Linked DNA regions of Pseudovibrio sp. Tun.PSC04-5.I4. Each later gene encodes a partner of the first gene's protein in a complex. Links are inferred from orthologs where the notes say so. Each region holds a gene or a part of one and is shown in the gene's direction. Other genes may lie near its edges.

Region 1 (13,187 bases):
TTTTTCTGATGCCAGCGAAGCCGTGGAGCACCTGATCTATCTGTTTGATCGGGCAACACAGTTTTTGCGCGAGAGTTTTAAGTCCGCCGCACAGGAAAGAATGCCGGAAAACCGGGTAAGGGCCTTTTATCCAGAACTGCGTTTTGAAGTCTCCAGCCATATTCGCGTGGACACGCGCTTGTCCTTCGGTTTTGTTGCAAGACCGGGCAAATACAAAACAACAATCACCCGTCCAGATCTGTTTCGGACTTATCTTGAGCAGCAGATTGATCTTCTGATCCGCAATCATGGATTGGAAATTGTGGTAGCTGAAAGTGATCAGCCAATCCCGCTCCACTTTGCATTCTATGATGGTGCGCACGTTGAAGGTGCAATCCCTTCCAGTGAAGAACGTCCACTGCGCGATGTGTTTGATGTACCAGACCTCGCGGTTATGGATGATGCGATCTCAAACGGCACATACCAGTCAGAAGACGGTATCGAGCCACTGGCACCATTCACGGCACCGCGCGTTGACTACTCACTACATCGTTTGCAGCACTACACTGCAACTGCACCTCGGTATTTCCAGAACTTCGTACTCTTCACAAACTATCAGTTTTATATTGATGGCTTTGCGCAGATGGCCAAGGATCTGATCGCAGATCCAGACAGCGGCTATGTGGCCTTTGTTGAGCCGGGCAATCTGGTCACCTACGCAGGCGATACCGAGCCGAGTGAAGGCAATGTTCTGCCACGCTTGCCGCAGATGCCTGCTTATCACCTGTTGCGCGCGGATAACTCCGGCATCACCATGGTCAACATTGGGGTTGGGCCGTCCAACGCAAAAACCATCACGGATCATGTCGCGGTTCTTCGTCCGCATGCTTGGCTCATGCTTGGTCACTGTGCAGGCCTGCGCAGCAGCCAGCAACTGGGTGATTATGTTCTGGCACATGGTTATGTGCGTGAGGATAAAGTGTTGGATGCCGATCTACCGACTTGGGTTCCAATTCCGCCACTGGCAGAAGTGCAGGTGGCACTGGAAAATGCTGTAGAACAGACCACAGGTTACAGCGGATATGATCTGAAGCGGGTGATGCGAACTGGAACAGTTGCCTCCATTGATAACCGCAACTGGGAACTTAGGGATCACCGCGAACCGGTGCAGCGCCTCTCACAATCGCGAGCAATTGCACTGGATATGGAATCTGCAACCATCGCGGCCAATGGCTTCCGGTTCCGTGTTCCCTATGGAACGCTGCTGTGTGTCTCAGATAAGCCACTTCATGGTGAGTTGAAACTGCCGGGCATGGCAACGGATTTTTACCGGACGCAGGTCAATCAACACCTAGAGATTGGCGTAAAGACTATGGAAATTCTGAGGGAGATGCCTCTGGAGCGTCTCCACTCTCGAAAGCTCAGAAGCTTTGCAGAGACTGCATTCCAATAAAAGGAAGCCGGGCACTGACCCGGCTTTTTCTTTGGCCTATAACAACCCGCCAACCTTGAGTGCTTTTTTCATCACTGTCGGCAACGCCTCTCCATCCAGTTCATCAGGAGAAGACCACCAATATCCATCAGGTGCGGAATATCCTGCTGGCGCTTTGGCCTGCCATACGCTCATCTCCAGATGAAAATGCGTGAACGTATGCTTCACGTCCTTTTCCATGCGTGCCCAGTCCTCCTGAAGAGGGGCCAGATCAAGCGCTTCCATTTCGCCGCCTTCAGTCCAGTGGGTGGTGATTGGTTCGCTCATGCCAGCCAACAGGCCTTTATCCGCCCGCTTGCGAAGCAGAAGGCGGCCTGCATCATCAACCAGCAAAAACGCCATGCCCTTGCGTGTTGGCTTGGTCTTCTTTGGGGCTTTACGTGGAAGCGTATCTGCAATGCCTTGTTTGCGGCCTTCGCAAATTTCCATCCAGGGGCAAATGCCACAGGCAGGAGATTTTGGCGTGCAGATTGTAGCACCCAGATCCATCATGGCCTGCGCAAAGTCACCGGGCCGGTCTACGGGCGTTACTTCACTCATCAACGGTTTTACTTCGCCCTTCAGCGCAGGCAGTTCTGTCAGCAGGGCGTGGCGGCGAGAAAGGACCCGCTCCACATTGCCGTCAACCACCGCTGCGTGGTGGCCAAATGCGATCGTTGTTATCGCTGCTGCGGTGTAAGGACCAATGCCGGGAAGCTCCAAAAGACGCTTTTCATCCTCAGGAAAACGACCATTATGATGAAGTTGGACATATTGTGCACACTTATACAGATTTCTTGCACGGGAATAATAACCAAGCCCAGCCCATGCTTTTAGGATGTCCTCCTCCTCAGCATTGGCCATATCAGCAAGTGTTGGCCAGCTGTTTACGAAGAGTTTGAAGTAACTCTTTACAGCAGCAACAGTTGTCTGCTGGAGCATAATTTCAGAGATCCAGACATGGTAAGGGTCTGGTTTTACACCGGAAAGTATATCACTCGGTGCCGTTCTCCATGGTAGAGCGCGAGAATTTCTGTCATACCAGTAAAGAAGAAGAAGACTATCGTGCATGGCTATGTGGGTTAACCTTGGTTTTGCTCCCCAAATAATTAGGGAGCCCTTGGTAATTCATGGTACCGCGAAAAATGGGACTGATTTAAAACTAGTATAAAGCAATGGACATATGAGTGCCTTAATCTCATGGCGTGGTGAGGACGATGAAAGCAACTGCTCAAAATCGGGTTCCAAAAAGATCTAGTCGTCAGCTTAACGAGCTGGTCGGTAAGATGATGCACCCTGTCGCCAGAAAGCGTGGATTTGCAAGCGCAGATCTTCTTGCCGCATGGCCGGAGCTTGTTGGCAAGCAGTACCACGGAAAAGTCCAGCCCGGTAGGCTCGTTTGGCCCAGAACGAAAAGTTCTGATGGAGAACAAGTCGCGGAACCTGCGACACTTCTTGTCCATGCTGATGGCCCGTCTGCTTTGTTCTTCACCCATGAGGCACCGCAGCTGCGCGACAGAATAAACGCCTTCCTTGGCTGGAATGCAATAGCGCGCATCAAAGTTGTTCAGCGCCCCATTCTCAAAACCAAAAAGACCACACCTAAGCCTCTGCGCCCACTTTCTGAAATCGAAAATCGCAGAATTGAGCAGAAGGTGGCAAATGTGTCTGATGAGCGGTTGAAGAGTGCGCTGGAAAAGCTTGGCAAGAACATCGTTGCCCGCACACCTGCGGGCGCTGCCTAATATCATCTCATTTCTCAACCTGAATGAATAAGACTACTGGCTAACGACCAAGTCGTACCCTTTTGCGGTATACCCCAGCAGCAAATCAGGCCGTTCCATGAGAAGATACGCCGTTGTGGTTTCTTCAGCGTTGCGTAGCTCAATGGTGTCCCCATTGACCGCCCAGCCAGTCACAGTCTTCAATTCTTCATTGCTGCAACCGCTCGTAGCCGCCTGACCGATAGGGAAACTATTGGTGATAGAGGGTGCTGCCGCTTCAATGCCACCTTTTGGTATCCGGCTGAATTTAACATGGCACGGTGCAGAGGTGTTTCCGCTCCCCTCACTCACAATCCATTTGGTTGAGGTAAGGGCGCTCAGGTCAGTCGTTCCTGTGTAGATAAGCGTAGGTGTTGCTGCAACCTCGATAGGTTCAATCGACGATTTTTGAGTAGTCGAAGGTATAGCTTCAACGAAATCTTCAGATACTGAGGCTTGGCACGCAACCAGTGAGAGACTGAGTAGCATAAGTGTAGTCAAGCGAAGCATGATGTATCCGTATATATTCGTATCGAGTTGAGTAAATCTTTAATAACTCAATAATGAGGCAAAAACAAAACTGCGGGGGGAATTATTATTGTTTTCCATGTATATATTTTGTGGGTATGTTTTCGCGGTGAAATTTTAGCGCAGTTACATTTGAAGGCGTCCATTGCAAAAGTGGCACCTCCCGAACAGGGATGAAAGGTGCGCCTGCGCGGACTTGCAGGTGTATGTCAGAGCAAGAAGGTGACTTTGCGCCATCTTACCAAAATTTAATATTTGTACTCAGGATATCAGTAGCTTCTGACAAGTAATTGCCATAACTTCCTGACAAATAGGAGCTGATTGAGAACGAGTTGTGGGAAGGGCTAATAAAATGTCTTGTTCACCAGCTTGTGATCAAAAACTCTTGGATACGCTGGTTTATACTCGCGCTGAGCTTCTGATTGAAGATAGCTGCGTGTTAACGCGCTGGGTCAGTATTTAGTGCAACACCTATACAAACTTGGGATAGACAAACGTGACACTCTCTCGCCGTAAGTTTCTTGAGCGCTCAAGCGCTTTGACAGCTGCCTCTCTCGCATTTGTAGCCATGCCTACAGTTGCTTCTGCTCAATCCTATTCTGAGGCAGACCTAAACAAGGTTGGCCCGCTTGGCGAAAAAGTGCTCGGCAAGGCTGATGCACCTGTAACTATTATTGAGTATGCATCTTTAACATGTGGCCACTGCGCGAACTTCCACAACACCACATTCAAAGAGCTGAAGACAAAGTACATCGATACCGGCAAAGTCCGTTTTATCTTCCGCGAGTTCCCGTTTGATACGGTTGCTGCCGCTGGCTTTATGCTTGCACGCTGTGCGCCAGAAGACAAATACTTCGATGTTATGGGCTTGATGTTCAAGGAGCAGCGCAACTGGGCCTTTACCAAAGATCCATACAACGCCCTGCTGAATCTGGGCAAGCAGCTAGGTTTAACTGAAGAAGGTGTAAAGGCTTGCTTGACGAATCAGGAAATACTAGACGGAGTAACTAAGGTTCGTGATCACGGTTCAGAGAAGCTGGGCGTAGATTCAACACCAACGTTCTTTATCAACGGTGAAAAAGTGAGCGGAGCACTCTCTCTTGAGGAGTTCAGCACGTACGTGGACAAAAATCTGTAAGAGCGACAGGCAGCCCATTGGGCTGAATGACCTGCCTACAGAGTTGTGTGCGTACCTACGCTTACATGCTTTGAGACAAGGGGGTGCTGCTCTATGAAGTTTCAGCGCCTCCGTGTCCTTGGGTTCAAATCTTTTGTTGAGCCTATGGAGTTCATTTTTGACAATGGCCTCACTGGCATCGTCGGCCCCAATGGCTGCGGCAAATCCAATCTCGTTGAAGCACTGCGTTGGGTTATGGGAGAAAGCTCCTATAAGAACATGCGCGCCTCCGGTATGGATGATGTCATATTCTCTGGCAGCCTAAACCGTCCCGCCAGAAACACCGCAGAAGTTACACTTTTTCTCGATAATTCAGATCGCACAGCGCCCTCCGGTTATAATGATGGTGATGTGTTGGAAGTGACACGTCGCATCGAGCGTGAAGCGGGCTCTGCCTATAAGATTAATGGTAAGGATGCCCGCGCCCGAGATGTTCAGCTCCTGTTTGCGGACGCATCCACAGGCGCACGCTCCCCGGCAATGGTCCGTCAGGGGCAAATCGGCGAGTTGATTTCATCCAAACCAACCTCTCGCCGAAAAATTTTGGAGGAAGCCGCCGGCATCTCCGGTCTCCACAGTCGCCGCAAGGAAGCCGAAATCCGGTTGCGAGCAGCTGAAACCAACCTTGAGCGGTTGGAAGATGTGGTTTTGCAGATTGAGGGCCAATTGGATGGCTTGAAACGACAAGCAAAACAGGCAACGCGATACCGCAACCTGTCCTCGGAAATTCGCAAGGCTGAGGCCATCATACTGTATTTGCGTTGGAAGGAAGCCACCCAGCTGTTGGACGCGGCGCGCAAACAGTATGCTGAAGCTGAAATCGGGATGCGCGATGTCGCTGGTTTGCAAGCCTCCACCGCCAAAGAACAAGCCCTCGCAGCCTACGAAACTCCAAAACTCCGCCAAGCTGCCGCGGGTGCTGCTGTCTCACTCCAGCATCTGATTATTACCCGGAACGACTTGGATTCTGAAGATCGTCGCGTAAAAGAAAAACTGACAGATCTTCAGGCACGTTTGGCGCAGATGGAGCAAGACATTGAGCGTGAAGCTCAGCTCTCAGGCGAAAACGCATCTCATCTGGAAGAGTTGGCAACTGAGAAGCAGGAACTTATTGAAACCGCAGAGACCATGGATGAGCGCACCGCCGAGGCAGAAGAGCTGGTCCTGATCGTAGAAGACAACCTCGATGCCAGTGAGATGAAGCATTCGCGGATCACGCAGGATCATGCAGGCCTCCTCGCAAAGCATACGCAGCTCGAAAATCAAATCTCAAGCATCAGGCAGAAAAGCGCTCGTTTTAAAGAAGAAGCAGATCGCTTCAAAGGGCAACTGGAAGCTGTTGATGCTGACATCAAATCGGCAAGCGGTCCGAGCGATAAACGTGATGAGCTTGAAATAGCTCTGGAGGAGTTGGCGGAGGCTGAAGAAACCGCAGTTCAGGCGGAAGAAACGCTCAGCACCGCTCGTGACCTTGAAAACCAAGGCCGTACTCCACTTAATGAAGCGCATTCTGCTCTCTCCAGATATGAGACCGAGGCGAAAACCCTCCAAGCTGTTCTCTCCGCAGGCCAAAGTGCTGATTGGACACCCGCTGTTGACCGCATGAGCGTTAATCCCGGTCTGGAGACAGCGCTTGGCGCGGCTCTGGGGGAAGACCTCGATGTGGCCATGGAAGACAGCGCCCCGGCGCATTGGAGCCTGAGCGAGAAGAAGACCACTGATCCCGCGCTTCCTGAAGGCACGTCCTCATTAGCCGACTATGTGCAAGCGCCAAAAGAATTGGCACGCCGCCTTTCTCAGATTGCGCTGGTTGAAGCGGAAGACGGTCCAAAACTCGTCAGTCAGTTGCAAGTAGGCCAACGTCTGGTCAGCAGGCAAGGGGACCTATGGCGTTGGGATGGGCTTATTGTAGCTGCCGAAGCGCCAACACCGGCTGCTCAACGGTTGGCACAGCGCAACCGTCTCGTTGAGCTCGACGATCTCCTGGAGCAAACCCGCGAACTCGTGGAAGAGAAGAAAGAAGCTCTCGAAACCGCGACGGAGCAACGGCGACAGGCAGAAGTTAGAGAGCAGGACACTCGGCAAAAACTCCGCCGAGAACAATCCCGTCTTGTGACGTTGCGCGAAGAGCTGGCAACAGCCGAGCGAGCGATTACAGAACTGTCTGTTCGCAAGACAACACTGGAAGAGCAACTTCGCAGAGCTAATGAGGACTTCGAAGAGACTTCGGCGTCATTGGAAGAAGCGGAAAGTGCTGTAGAGGAGCTGCCGGATAGTGCCGGTATGACGGCTGATCTGGAAAACGCAGCAAAAGAAGTTGCCAACACGAGAAACAAACTCGCCGAGGCGAAGGGCGCGACCGATGCCTTGAAGCGGGAAGGGGAGCTTAGAGCTCTCCGTCTGGAGACCATTGAGAAAGACCGGCAGAACTGGGCCCAACGAGCTCAAAATGCGGACAAGCAGATCGCGGTCCTTCGCCAGCGCCGTGATGACGCAGCACAAGAGCGCATGATTCTACTGGAAGCGCCGGAAGAGAATGAGTTGAAACGGCAAGATCTCCTCAGCAGCCTGTCAATTGCAGAAGATGCACGCAAAGCAGCAGATGATAAGCTGGTTGAAGGAGAACGCAGGCAGCTTCTCGCAGACCAGAAAGCCAAAGAGGCGATGGAAGGCTTGTCCGGAGCCCGTGAACGAAAGATTCGTGCAGAAGAGCGGTTAGAGGCAGCAAAACAGCGCCGGACCGACACAGAGCGCCGTGTGGATGAAACGCTGGAAGTCAGTGTCTCCCGTCTTCATGAGATGGCAGGATTATCCCCAGACGCGCCATTGCCTGATGCTGAGGCATCTGAACGTAAACTGGATCGGCTCAAAGCGGAGCGTGAACGTTTGGGTGGTGTAAACCTGCGTGCTGATGAAGAAATGCAAGAAATTACCGACCAGCGAGACACGTTAATCGCTGAAAGAGATGACCTAATTGAAGCTATCAAGAGGTTGCGCACAGGAATCATGAATCTGAATAAGGATGCGCGCGCGCGTCTCATAAGCTCCTTTGACCAGGTAAATGATCACTTCAAGCGCCTCTTTACGCACCTGTTTGGAGGAGGAACCGCAGAGCTGAAATTGGTGGATGCGGAAGACCCTCTGGATGCCGGACTTGAGATTTTTGCACGTCCTCCCGGCAAGAAACCGCAGACTATGACATTGCTGTCCGGCGGCGAACAGGCGTTGACCGCAATGGCGCTGATTTTCGCAGTTTTCCTCACAAACCCTGCGCCAATTTGTGTTTTAGATGAGGTTGACGCACCGCTCGATGATGCCAATGTAGAGCGCTATTGTGCCCTGCTGGAGAACATGGTGCAGAACACAGAAACCAGATTTACAGTGATTACGCATAATCCCATAACCATGGCTCGCATGTCCAGATTGTTCGGTGTCACCATGGCCGAAAGAGGGGTCTCACAGCTCGTATCAGTAGATCTAGATAGGGCAGAACGATTCACCGAACCTGCCTAAAATAAGGTACAATACGGCCTCCTAAGCATCCTTTATACGTATTCTCAGCTAGAAACTCTAAATATCCTATAAATATCAGTTGTTTAGCTTAAGTAGCTCTAACCTTGACAGTCCTCACCACCGGCATTATGGTGCCCCCGACTTTCAGGGGCTTCTCAAGTCTTTGAGCTACCTGCTGCTATGAAGGAAGAATGTAGATGTCTCCCGAAGAGAATAAGCAGAGTAAAAAAGACACGAAAGAAACTGAAGGTCACCTGTCTGAGCGACTAGAAAAACTAGGCAAAACTCTGGACACTCACTTGGACCGCTCCTCTGAAAAAGAGGCAACGAACAAGACGAGTACCAGTGCACTGTCTGGCCTATCGCAGGCTTGGAAGATCTCTTCTGAGTTTGTCGCTGCTATCTTTGTCGGGGGGGCACTCGGCTGGATGGCGGATAGTTGGCTCGGAACCAAGCCTTGGGGGATGATCATTCTTCTGATGCTTGGCTTTGCAGCAGGAGTTTTGAATGTGCTTCGGGAAGCGGGCAAAGTTGCTCAGCCTGAACGTCGTTTAAACTCACGCGACAAGCAGGATTAACTAATTCATCGCGCTCTTGCGCTCGTAAATTGGCACTTCAGGGGTACTACCTGTGGCTGGAAATTCAGGCAACGCGATCGATCCGATCCACCAGTTTCAAATCTCCAAGATCTTTCCTGTGGAGATTGGCGGTGTTGATTTCTCCTTTACCAACGCTTCCTTGTTCATGGTTGTGACTGTCGCTGTGGCGACCTTGTTCCTCGTTCTGTCTACCAACAGACGGGGCTTGATCCCTAGCCGGATGCAGCTCATGGCGGAAATGTCCTATGAGTTTGTTGCTGCTACACTGCGCGGATCAGCTGGAAATGAAGGTATGCGGTTTTTCCCGCTCGTCTTCTCCCTGTTCATGTTCGTGTTCGTCGCAAACATGCTCGGGATGTTCCCATACTTCTATACCATTACAAGTCAGATCATCGTGACATTCGCACTGGCGATGTTGGTGATCGGAACTGTAACGATCTACGGTTTCTTCAAACACGGTACAGGCTTTCTTAAGTTGTTCGTCCCTAGCGGCGTTCCAGCTTTGGTTATCCCGCTTGTCAGCACGATTGAAGTTATCTCTTTCCTTTCCCGTCCGGTTAGCTTGTCCGTTCGTTTGTTCGCAAACATGCTTGCTGGTCACATCACACTGAAGGTTTTTGCAGGCTTCGTTGTAATGCTCACAGGTGCAGGTGCTATCGGCATTGCATCCGCGATCTTACCTCTGGCGCTCACAGTTGCCATCACGGCTCTTGAGTTCCTTGTGGCCTTCCTTCAGGCTTACGTCTTTACCGTTCTTACGTGCATGTATCTTGCAGATGCGCTCCATCCGAGCCACTAAGTAACGCGTAGAATCCGGGTTTCGTACCCAAAACAAAGTCATAGACGATATTGCTAATTTAGGAGCACATGTCATGGAAGCAGAAGCAGCAAAATACATCGGTGCCGGTATCGCCTGCCTTGGTATGGGTGGTGCAGCTCTCGGTCTTGGAAACATCTTCGGCAGCTTCCTTGCCGGCGCGTTGCGTAACCCATCTGCAGCAGATGGACAGTTTGGCCGCCTTATCCTCGGCTTTGCTGTGACCGAAGCTCTCGGCATCTTCTCTCTTCTCGTTGCACTTCTTCTGCTGTTCGCAGTTTAATCGACAGAGAGATTAGAGCGTTTTCTTAGGGACGGTCTCTATTCATAGGGGCCGTCTTTAAAGACTAGAAAGCGTTACGAAGAGCGTTCACGGAGAAGCCGATGTCGAATACTCAAGGCAACCAACTGAATACAACTGCCGAAGTCGGCATTGTAGAGGAAAGCGGAAACTTTCCTCCGTTCGACAGCACGACTTACCCGTCTCAGCTGTTGTGGTTGGTTATTTCGTTCGGCGTATTCTACTGGGTTATGTCGAAGGTGGTTCTGCCACGCATCGGCGGAATCCTTGAAGATCGCCGCGATCGTATCGCAGGTGATATGGCTGAAGCATCCCGTCTCAAGCAAGAGACAGATGAAGCCATTGCTACCTACGAAAGTGCTCTTGCTGAAGCGCGCAAAAAGGCTGGGTCTCTGGCTCTGGTTGCACGTGATAAAGTAAAAGCAGAATCAGAGAGTGCCCGCGCAGTTGCTGAAGAGCAGTTGGCAGCTAAGCTTTCTGAATCTGAACAGAGCATCTCCAGGATTAAAGCTGAAAGCCTGTCTCACGTTGGCGAAATTGCTACCGAGATAACAGGTGAGCTTGTGAAGACACTGATCGGTGGCCGCGCTCCAGCAAAAGCTGAAGTGGCGAAAGCCGTTGAAGCCGCACTTAAGTAAGGGGTGACAGAATGTTCGATGCAACCTTATGGGCACTCGTTGGTCTCATCCTTTTCTTTGTCCTGCTGTGGTACCTGAAAGTACCTGGCAAGATTGGTGCAATGCTTGACCAGCAAGCGGATAATATCAAGCAAGAGCTTGAAGGCGCCCGCAAGCTGCGTGAAGAAGCGCAGGCTCTTATGGCCGAGTACCAACGCAAGCGCAAAGAAGCTGAAGCTGAAGCCACCCAGATCATTGCTGACGCGAAAGTCGAAGCTGTTCGTCTGGCTGATGAAGCCAAAGCGGCTGTTGAAGAAATGATTGTACGCCGCACCAAAGCAGCTGAAGCGAAAATCGCTCAAGCTGAAACAAACGCGGTTGCAGAGGTTCGTGCTCGTGCTGCAGATGTTGCAGTTCTAGCAGCTGAAACCATCGTGACTTCAAGCACAGCTAATAAAGAAGTCGGAGACAAGATTATGGCCGCAAGCATCAAGCAGGTTTCATCCAGCTTGAACTAAAGCGCATTCCGTTTGATTGGCAACAGTCAAACACGCAGAAAGCGCTAGGTATCAGATCTTAGCCACTTCCATTAAGAACATAAAAAGGCTTCCGACTATCGGGAGCCTTTTTCTTTTGTGGTGCCCAAAAGAGTTGCGGGTGAGAGTTAATTCCGTCTTCTTGGTCTAATTTATTTCACAGATCATGCCCAATAAAATCTAAGAGCTTGATTGGCGTTTTATGGCAGCGCCCTCTCGGATTGCTGACGGGACCATCTTATAAGAAGCACTTGCATGGCGTCGGTATAATAGGCGACCGTTTTCATCGGCATTGGATGTTTGTCTCCTAATCAAGTGATCATAGAACTCTTGTGCAGTGGACAACGCTGTTTTAGTTACAATCTTTGAAGTACCAATGGGCATGTAAATTCTCTATCCGGCCTGCATCTCAATTAAGCTCAACATTTATCCAGCCTCAATCCTTTCTCGAATAGGCCGGAAAGAGCAGCGGTGCAGGGGCGTAACGCCGTGTGTCGCGAGAGCTTCTTGATGTACTTTGGTGCCATAACCCTTGTGCTTGGCGAACCCGTATTCTGGGAAGTGCTGATCCATTTTCACCATCAGCCGGTCCCGTGTGACCTTGGCGACGATGGAGGCGGCGGAAATGGCAAGGCAGCGCCCATCGCCTTTAATCAGGGCCTGACCTTCATAGGGCAGGTGAGGCGGCACATCTCGTCCATCAATGAAGAACCGCTTCACAGGGCTGGTTAAACCCCGCGCACAAGCGCGCATGCCTTGCAATGTAGCTTCGCGAATATTGATGCGGTCAATGGTTTTGGCACTTTGTACGCAAATGCTCACCTCAGCAGAGTCTAAAATCTGCTCAAACAATTCTTCCCGCTTATGTTCCGTTAGTTTTTTGGAATCGTTGAGACCCACAGGAAGATTGTCATAGTCGAGAATAGCAGCAGCGATCACAACAGGACCAGCCCATGGGCCGCGGCCTGCTTCATCAATGCCAGCGAACTTGCCAGTCAGATTCTGCTCAACAGTGCGTTCAAACGCAAGGTTTGGAGCATCAGGAAAAGCGATATTGAAGAGGGAATTTGTTGAGTGAGACATAGCCCTCTTTGCCACGCAGGAGCGAGTGTTTCAAGCTATGCTCTAGCTGTCCTCTACAGTAATGAGAGTTGCACACCGCCGCAGGTTGGCTTGATGAAATGCTCGGTAGAGAGTCTGAATGACCTGGGTGATAATCCTTTATTCTTGCAGGTAAGCTGGAACCGCTTTGCCAGGTGATCTGCATAAGGGCCTTTGCCTTTGAACCGCTGGTTCCACTGGGCATCATAATCTTTGCCATCCCGCATAGATCTCAGAAGGCTCAACACGCGGCGATAACTCCCGGGAACTTCGCGTAGCAACCATTCCTTAAACAGCTCTGAGACCTCTCTGGGTAATCGCAGAAGGATATAACTCGCCTCGATGGCGCCATGTTCCTTGCAGATCCCCAAAATGCCTTCCAGCTCATGGTCAGTTAGGCCGGGAATGATCGGCGCAGCAAGGACCGCAGTTGGAATGCCAGCATCGGATAGGGCCTTAATCGTTTGCAAGCGTCGTGCCGGTGTAGAAGCCCGTGGTTCAAGGCTGCGCGCAATCTTCCGGTCAAGCGTTGTTACAGAAATTGCCACCTTTACCAATTTGCGTTTTGCCATATCACTCAGAATATCAATGTCTCGCATCACCAACGCGGATTTGGTGACGATGGTGACGGGATGTCCTGTTTTATTCAGAACTTCCAATATTCCCCGCATGATCTGATGTTGCCGCTCAATTGGCTGATACGGATCGGTGTTGGTTCCAATTGCAATGGGCTTTACTTGATAGGAGGGAGCTCCCAATTCGCGCTCCAGAACCTCAGCTGCATT
Region 2 (5,046 bases), 1.1 Mb from region 1 along the record:
CGCACACTCTGCGTCAAGCTACCTGCGTTAGCTATGTTCTTTAAATCGTTCATTTCTGGTTGCCTTGGGCCTGAGCTTAGCGCTGAGGACAAGGCCTTTTTTCGCGATCAAAAACCGTTTGGTCTGATCCTTTTTGCCCGCAATATGGAAACACCTGTGCAAATTCGCCGGGTTTGTGCTGATTTTCGCGAGGCTGTTGGCCGTGCGGATGCGCCTGTCTTTATTGATCAGGAAGGTGGCCGTGTGCAGCGTTTTGGTGCGCCACATGTGCCGATCTATCCCGCTGCAGGTGATATCGCGCGGCTTTATACGCAGGACGTTGAGGCGGCTAAGCGGGCAGCTTATCTCCATGCTTTGCTGATTGGCCTTGATTTGGTTGGGCTTGGTCTTTCCGGCAATTGTATTCCCTGTCTTGATATGCCCGTGGACGGGGCAAGTCATATCATTGGTCTGCGTGCTTATGGCTCTGATAAGGAGCTGGTGAGCGTGTTGGGCCGTGCTGCTATGGACGGCTGTCTGGCTGCTGGTGTGATGCCGGTGATGAAGCACCTTCCGGGGCATGGCCGCTCTCTTGTTGATAGTCATATTTCCCTACCAGAAGTGACTTGCAGCTTTGAAGAGCTGGAGGCAAGAGATTTTGTACCATTCCGGGAGCTTAGGGATTGTCCTATGGGGATGACTGCCCACATCGTCTTTAAAGATATTGATGGAAATCATCCTGTTACACAATCTTCCTATGCTATTCAGCGGGTTATCAGAGATTGCATTGGCTTTGATGGTGTGTTGATTAGCGATGACATCTCCATGAAAGCCCTTGGGGGCGATTTGAAGAGTCGCGTTGATAAAATTGTTGAAGCTGGCTGTGATCTTGTGCTCCACTGCAACGGTAAGCTTGATGAGATGCGTGTTGTTGCGGCGTCCGTTCCTGATGTGAGCGGAAAGTGCCTTGAACGTATTGAAACGGCAATGGCGCGAAACACACAGGTGTTTGACGGGGATGAAATGAGTTTGCGGGCTGAGTTTGATGAGCTGTGCGCAGCTGCAAAAAGGGTTGATGCTTGAGCGACATTGAGGCCACGGAGCAGTTTGATCAGGTTTTAGCAGGCGCGGCGGCTATAGAGCAGCCTGCGACTGGTGAGCCGAACCTGCTTGTGGATGTGGATGGGTTTGAAGGCCCACTTGATGTTTTGCTCGCACTTGCTCGTAGTCAGAAAGTGGACATCACCAAAATTTCCATTCTGGCTTTGACTGAGCAGTATCTTGATTTTGTACGCGCCGCGCGACAATTGAGGTTGGAGCTAGCTGCTGACTATCTTGTGATGGCTGCATGGCTGGCTTATCTGAAGTCTCGTTTATTGATCCCGCAGCAAAAAGACAGCGAAGAGCCAACTGGCGAAGAGCTTGCTGCTGCGTTGGCATTTCGGTTACAGCGGCTTGAGGCGATGCGTGATGCCTCTGCCAAGTTGATGAACCGTTCAAGGCTGGGACGAGAGGTGTTTGCGCGCGGAGCACCGGAGACTGTATCTGTTGAACGGCGTAGTGTGTGGACGGCAACGCTTTATGATGTGCTGATGGCGTATGCTTCTCAGCGGCAACGTCAGTCTGTGACATCGGTGCATGTGAAAAAACGAGATGTGTGGTCGCTACAGGATGCGCGCGATATCCTGACGCGGCTGATTGGAAATATTGCAGTCTGGACGCCTATTGAGCGGTTTTTAGCGATTTACCTTGAAGACCCGAAAGAGTGCACCACGGCCATGGCTTCTGCGTTTTCTGCTAGTCTTGAGCTTGTACGTGAGGGCGTGATTGATATTCAGCAATCTGGTCCGTTTGAGACGATTTATGTGAGAGCGTCACAGCGTAAGCCTGAAGATCTGCTGGGTGCTGATACGCCGGTGGCTGGTGATGAGACAAAGTTGGTGTTGTCATGACTAAAGCACCAGACCTTCTTGATGAAGCAATTGAGGTTGCTGATGCAGGTGAGCTGCTTGAAACAGACCGGATGGTGGAAGCGCTGATTTTCGCGAGCGCTGAACCTTTGAGCTTTACTGAGCTTTCTAAGCGGATACCGGGTAATCGGGATATTCGCAGTGCGCTCACCCGATTGCGGGCGCACTATCGCAAACGCGGTGTTCAGTTAAGGTCTAACGAGGATCGCTGGTCCTTCCGGACGGCGGCGGACCTGTCGTTCATCTTGCACAGGCAAGCGGTTGAACAGCGGCGTTTGTCTCGTGCGGCTTTGGAAACACTGGCGATTATCGCGTTTCACCAACCTGTGACCCGCGCCGAGATTGAAGATATTCGCGGCGTTTCCACATCTAAGGGTACACTGGATGTGCTTTTAGAAACGGGCTGGCTGCGTATGCGCGGGCGTCGCAGGGCGCCGGGGCGTCCGGTTACTTATGGGACGACTTTTGATTTTCTGGACCATTTTGGTCTTGAGAGTATCAAGGATTTACCGGGACTTGAGGAGTTGAAAGGGGCAGGGCTGCTGGACAGTGCTATTCCTGCCAGCTTCCATGTGCCAGCACCTGACGACAGTATTGATCTGACAGAGGACGAAGATCCTCTGGAAGAAAATGAAATGTTTGCAACTGGCGCACTTGAAGAAGACGCCGGAGAAAAATAAACACATGCAGATAGGGCGACTTGATCGACCGCGTGTGAGTTTGATGAGGGATTAATGGACACAGGGAAGGTTGCCGCACCAGAGCGTCTGGTGTTTGACAATATCTACCATAATTATGGTGACTTACCTGCGGTTCGCGGTGTTTCACTCTCGCTAAGTGGTGGTGAAGTGCTGTGTCTGCTCGGGCATTCCGGGTGTGGTAAAACAACTCTTTTGCGAATTGCGGCGGGCGTTGTACGTCAGCAGCGCGGAAGTGTGCGGATTAACGGCAAAACCGTTGCCGATGAAAACAACTTCTTGCCACCGGAAAAACGCGGTGTCGGGCTGATGTTTCAAGATTATGCGCTGTTTCCGCATCTGTCGATTTTGGAAAACGTGATGTTCGGACTTTCTGACCTGTCCACTGATGTGGCTAAGCGGCGTGCACAAGACGCGCTGCAGATGGTTGGTCTTGGACAGTATGCGGAAGATTATCCGCATGGTCTTTCCGGAGGGGAACAGCAACGGGCCGCGTTGGCGCGGGCAATGGCGCCGCGACCGCATACACTTTTAATGGATGAGCCATTCTCAGGTTTGGATAGCCGCCTTCGTGATGATGTGCGTGCGCAGACACTGGAGATGATCAGGATGCATGGAGCAACCGCTGTTGTGGTGACACATGACCCTGAAGAAGCCTTGCGGGTTGGAAACAGGATTGCGTTGATGCGCAGCGGCGAAGTGGTACAGCTTGGCACGCCTGAAGAGATTTACTTCCACCCGAATAGTTTGTTCGCAGCAAAGTTCTTTTCTGATCTCAATGAGATCCCCGGAAAAATTGCTGGCGGCCGGTTGGTGACGCCAATCGGGAACTTCTCCGGCGCAGGCCTTGAAGAGGGAGCCCATGCGACCTTATGTATAAGACCGCATCACCTTAAGGTATGTCATGGTGAGGGACAGTTTAAAGGAAGAGTAATCTCTCGTGCAATGGCAGGTGAGACAGATCTTCTGGACGTAAAAGTTGAAGGAATATCGCAACTTCTACGTATTCGTACGGGTGATGTCTTACGGTTTTACCCAGAAAATGTCATAGATTTGTGTATAAATGCAGAGAATGTTTTGGTTTTTGGGCGAGAGGCCTCAGTAAATCATAGTGGGTAATTCTTCTTGATACTACCTATTAGTATCTAGGGGATGTAGTGTCTCTCGAAACACAGTTCAGAATTCTTAAGGAGTTTGGTTGATGGGCTCAGTTGGTATTTGGCAAATCGTCATCATCGCGGTTGTCGTAGTTCTACTTTTCGGTCGTGGAAAGATCTCCGAGTTGATGGGTGATGTCGCTAAGGGCATTAATAGCTTCAAAAAGGGTCTAAATGACGACGCTGTTGAAGCTAAAGAAAAAGACGAAGATCCTAAAGTGATCGATCATGCGCCAGGCGAAAGCGTGTCCGCGCAAGAAAAAACTGAAGACACCGCTAAAAAGGACTAAGTGTTCTTTTAAGTGATCGATGTGAATTGTTTAGGGAAAGTCGGTTTAATCCTGCCTCATGGTATGGTTCCTGCGCCTTTCCCTAGTGGATGTGTCGATATCTGGCACTACGTGTTTTCTATAGTGCTCCCTTTTGTGTGTTATAGGCGACAAAAATGAAACGGCTTCTTAATGTTCGATATCTCATGGACAGAGCTGCTGCTTGTTGCTGTGGTTGCAATCCTCGTGGTTGGACCAAAAGAACTGCCGGGTATGTTACGCACAATCGGGCGTACCATCGGCAGCGTTCGGCGTATGGCGGGTGAATTTCAGTCCAGTTTGAATGACGCTGTCAAAGAAGCGGAAAAGCAAACCGGCATCGATGAAATGCGCAAGCAGGCCGATGTTGCACAGAATTTCAATCCGCTTGGCGATTTGAAGAAGAGCCTTGAGGACGAGAAGCACAAGCTAAAGCAGAGCCTTACTAAAACAGAAGAAGATGTGAAATCCTCCCTGAAAGTTGATTCTTCTTCTGAAGTAACACCGGAAGTAGCGCCTGTTAAAGCTGAGGTTCCGCAGCAAAGCGTTGTTTCTTCAGCTGAGATGGCTTCCAAGCAAAGCGCGAAGGAAAGTGCCGCAAGCACTTCTACCAGCAAAGACGAAAGCTAGGGCGGCAATTTTATGAGTGATAACGAAATTGAAGATTCGCGTGCGCCGCTGATCGAACATCTAATCGAATTGCGGTCCCGGCTGATGAAGTCGGTGATTGCGATTTCTCTTGCGTTTGTGGTCTGCTTCTATTTTTCAAATGATCTTTTCAATTTTCTCGTGCTTCCTTTCGAGCAAGCAGCTGGCGAGAACCTTGAAGTTCGGCTGATTTACACTGCACCACATGAGTGGTTCTTCACCCAGATGAAACTGGCGCTGTTTGGCGCGTTGTTTATTGCCTTCCCAGTGTTGGCAAGCCAAGTTT

What was found.
Region 2: the proteins of smc (region 1) and BLS62_RS12220 are in contact, whole or in part, in a crystal structure (PDB 3ZGX), measured with the Bacillus subtilis proteins. The link is inferred for Pseudovibrio sp. Tun.PSC04-5.I4 from one-to-one orthologs.

The regions. Positions count from the first base shown.
Region 1 is NZ_FNLB01000006.1:473,679-486,865, forward strand. Bases 4,645-8,631 are described here. They hold smc (chromosome segregation protein SMC), read left to right. Parts: upstream 4,645-4,972; coding sequence 4,973-8,431; downstream 8,432-8,631. Other genes in these bases: BLS62_RS07220 (DsbA family protein), read left to right, coding at 4,645-4,879; BLS62_RS07230 (AtpZ/AtpI family protein), read left to right, coding at 8,629-8,631. Outside these bases: BLS62_RS07200 (AMP nucleosidase), read left to right, coding at 1-1,432; mutY (A/G-specific adenine glycosylase), read right to left, coding at 1,469-2,521; BLS62_RS07210 (DUF721 domain-containing protein), read left to right, coding at 2,668-3,195; BLS62_RS07215 (hypothetical protein), read right to left, coding at 3,229-3,723; more of BLS62_RS07220, read left to right, coding at 4,238-4,644; more of BLS62_RS07230, read left to right, coding at 8,632-9,009; BLS62_RS07235 (F0F1 ATP synthase subunit A), read left to right, coding at 9,062-9,829; BLS62_RS07240 (F0F1 ATP synthase subunit C), read left to right, coding at 9,903-10,130; BLS62_RS07245 (F0F1 ATP synthase subunit B), read left to right, coding at 10,232-10,786; BLS62_RS07250 (F0F1 ATP synthase subunit B family protein), read left to right, coding at 10,798-11,283; BLS62_RS07255 (ribonuclease HII), read right to left, coding at 11,728-12,384; BLS62_RS07260 (PA0069 family radical SAM protein), read right to left, coding at 12,438-13,187. UniProt on the Bacillus subtilis protein: Required for chromosome condensation and partitioning.
Region 2 is NZ_FNLB01000006.1:1,538,409-1,543,454, reverse strand. Bases 1-2,994 are described here. They hold BLS62_RS12220 (segregation and condensation protein A), read left to right. Parts: upstream 1-1,058; coding sequence 1,059-1,931; downstream 1,932-2,994. Other genes in these bases: BLS62_RS12210 (ABC transporter ATP-binding protein), read left to right, coding at 2,684-2,994; scpB (SMC-Scp complex subunit ScpB), read left to right, coding at 1,928-2,629; nagZ (beta-N-acetylhexosaminidase), read left to right, coding at 34-1,062. In the rest of the region: more of BLS62_RS12210, read left to right, coding at 2,995-3,766; BLS62_RS12205 (twin-arginine translocase TatA/TatE family subunit), read left to right, coding at 3,849-4,094; Sec-independent protein translocase protein TatB, read left to right, coding at 4,266-4,742; twin-arginine translocase subunit TatC, read left to right, coding at 4,755-5,046. UniProt on the Bacillus subtilis protein: Participates in chromosomal partition during cell division. May act via the formation of a condensin-like complex containing Smc and ScpB that pull DNA away from mid-cell into both cell halves.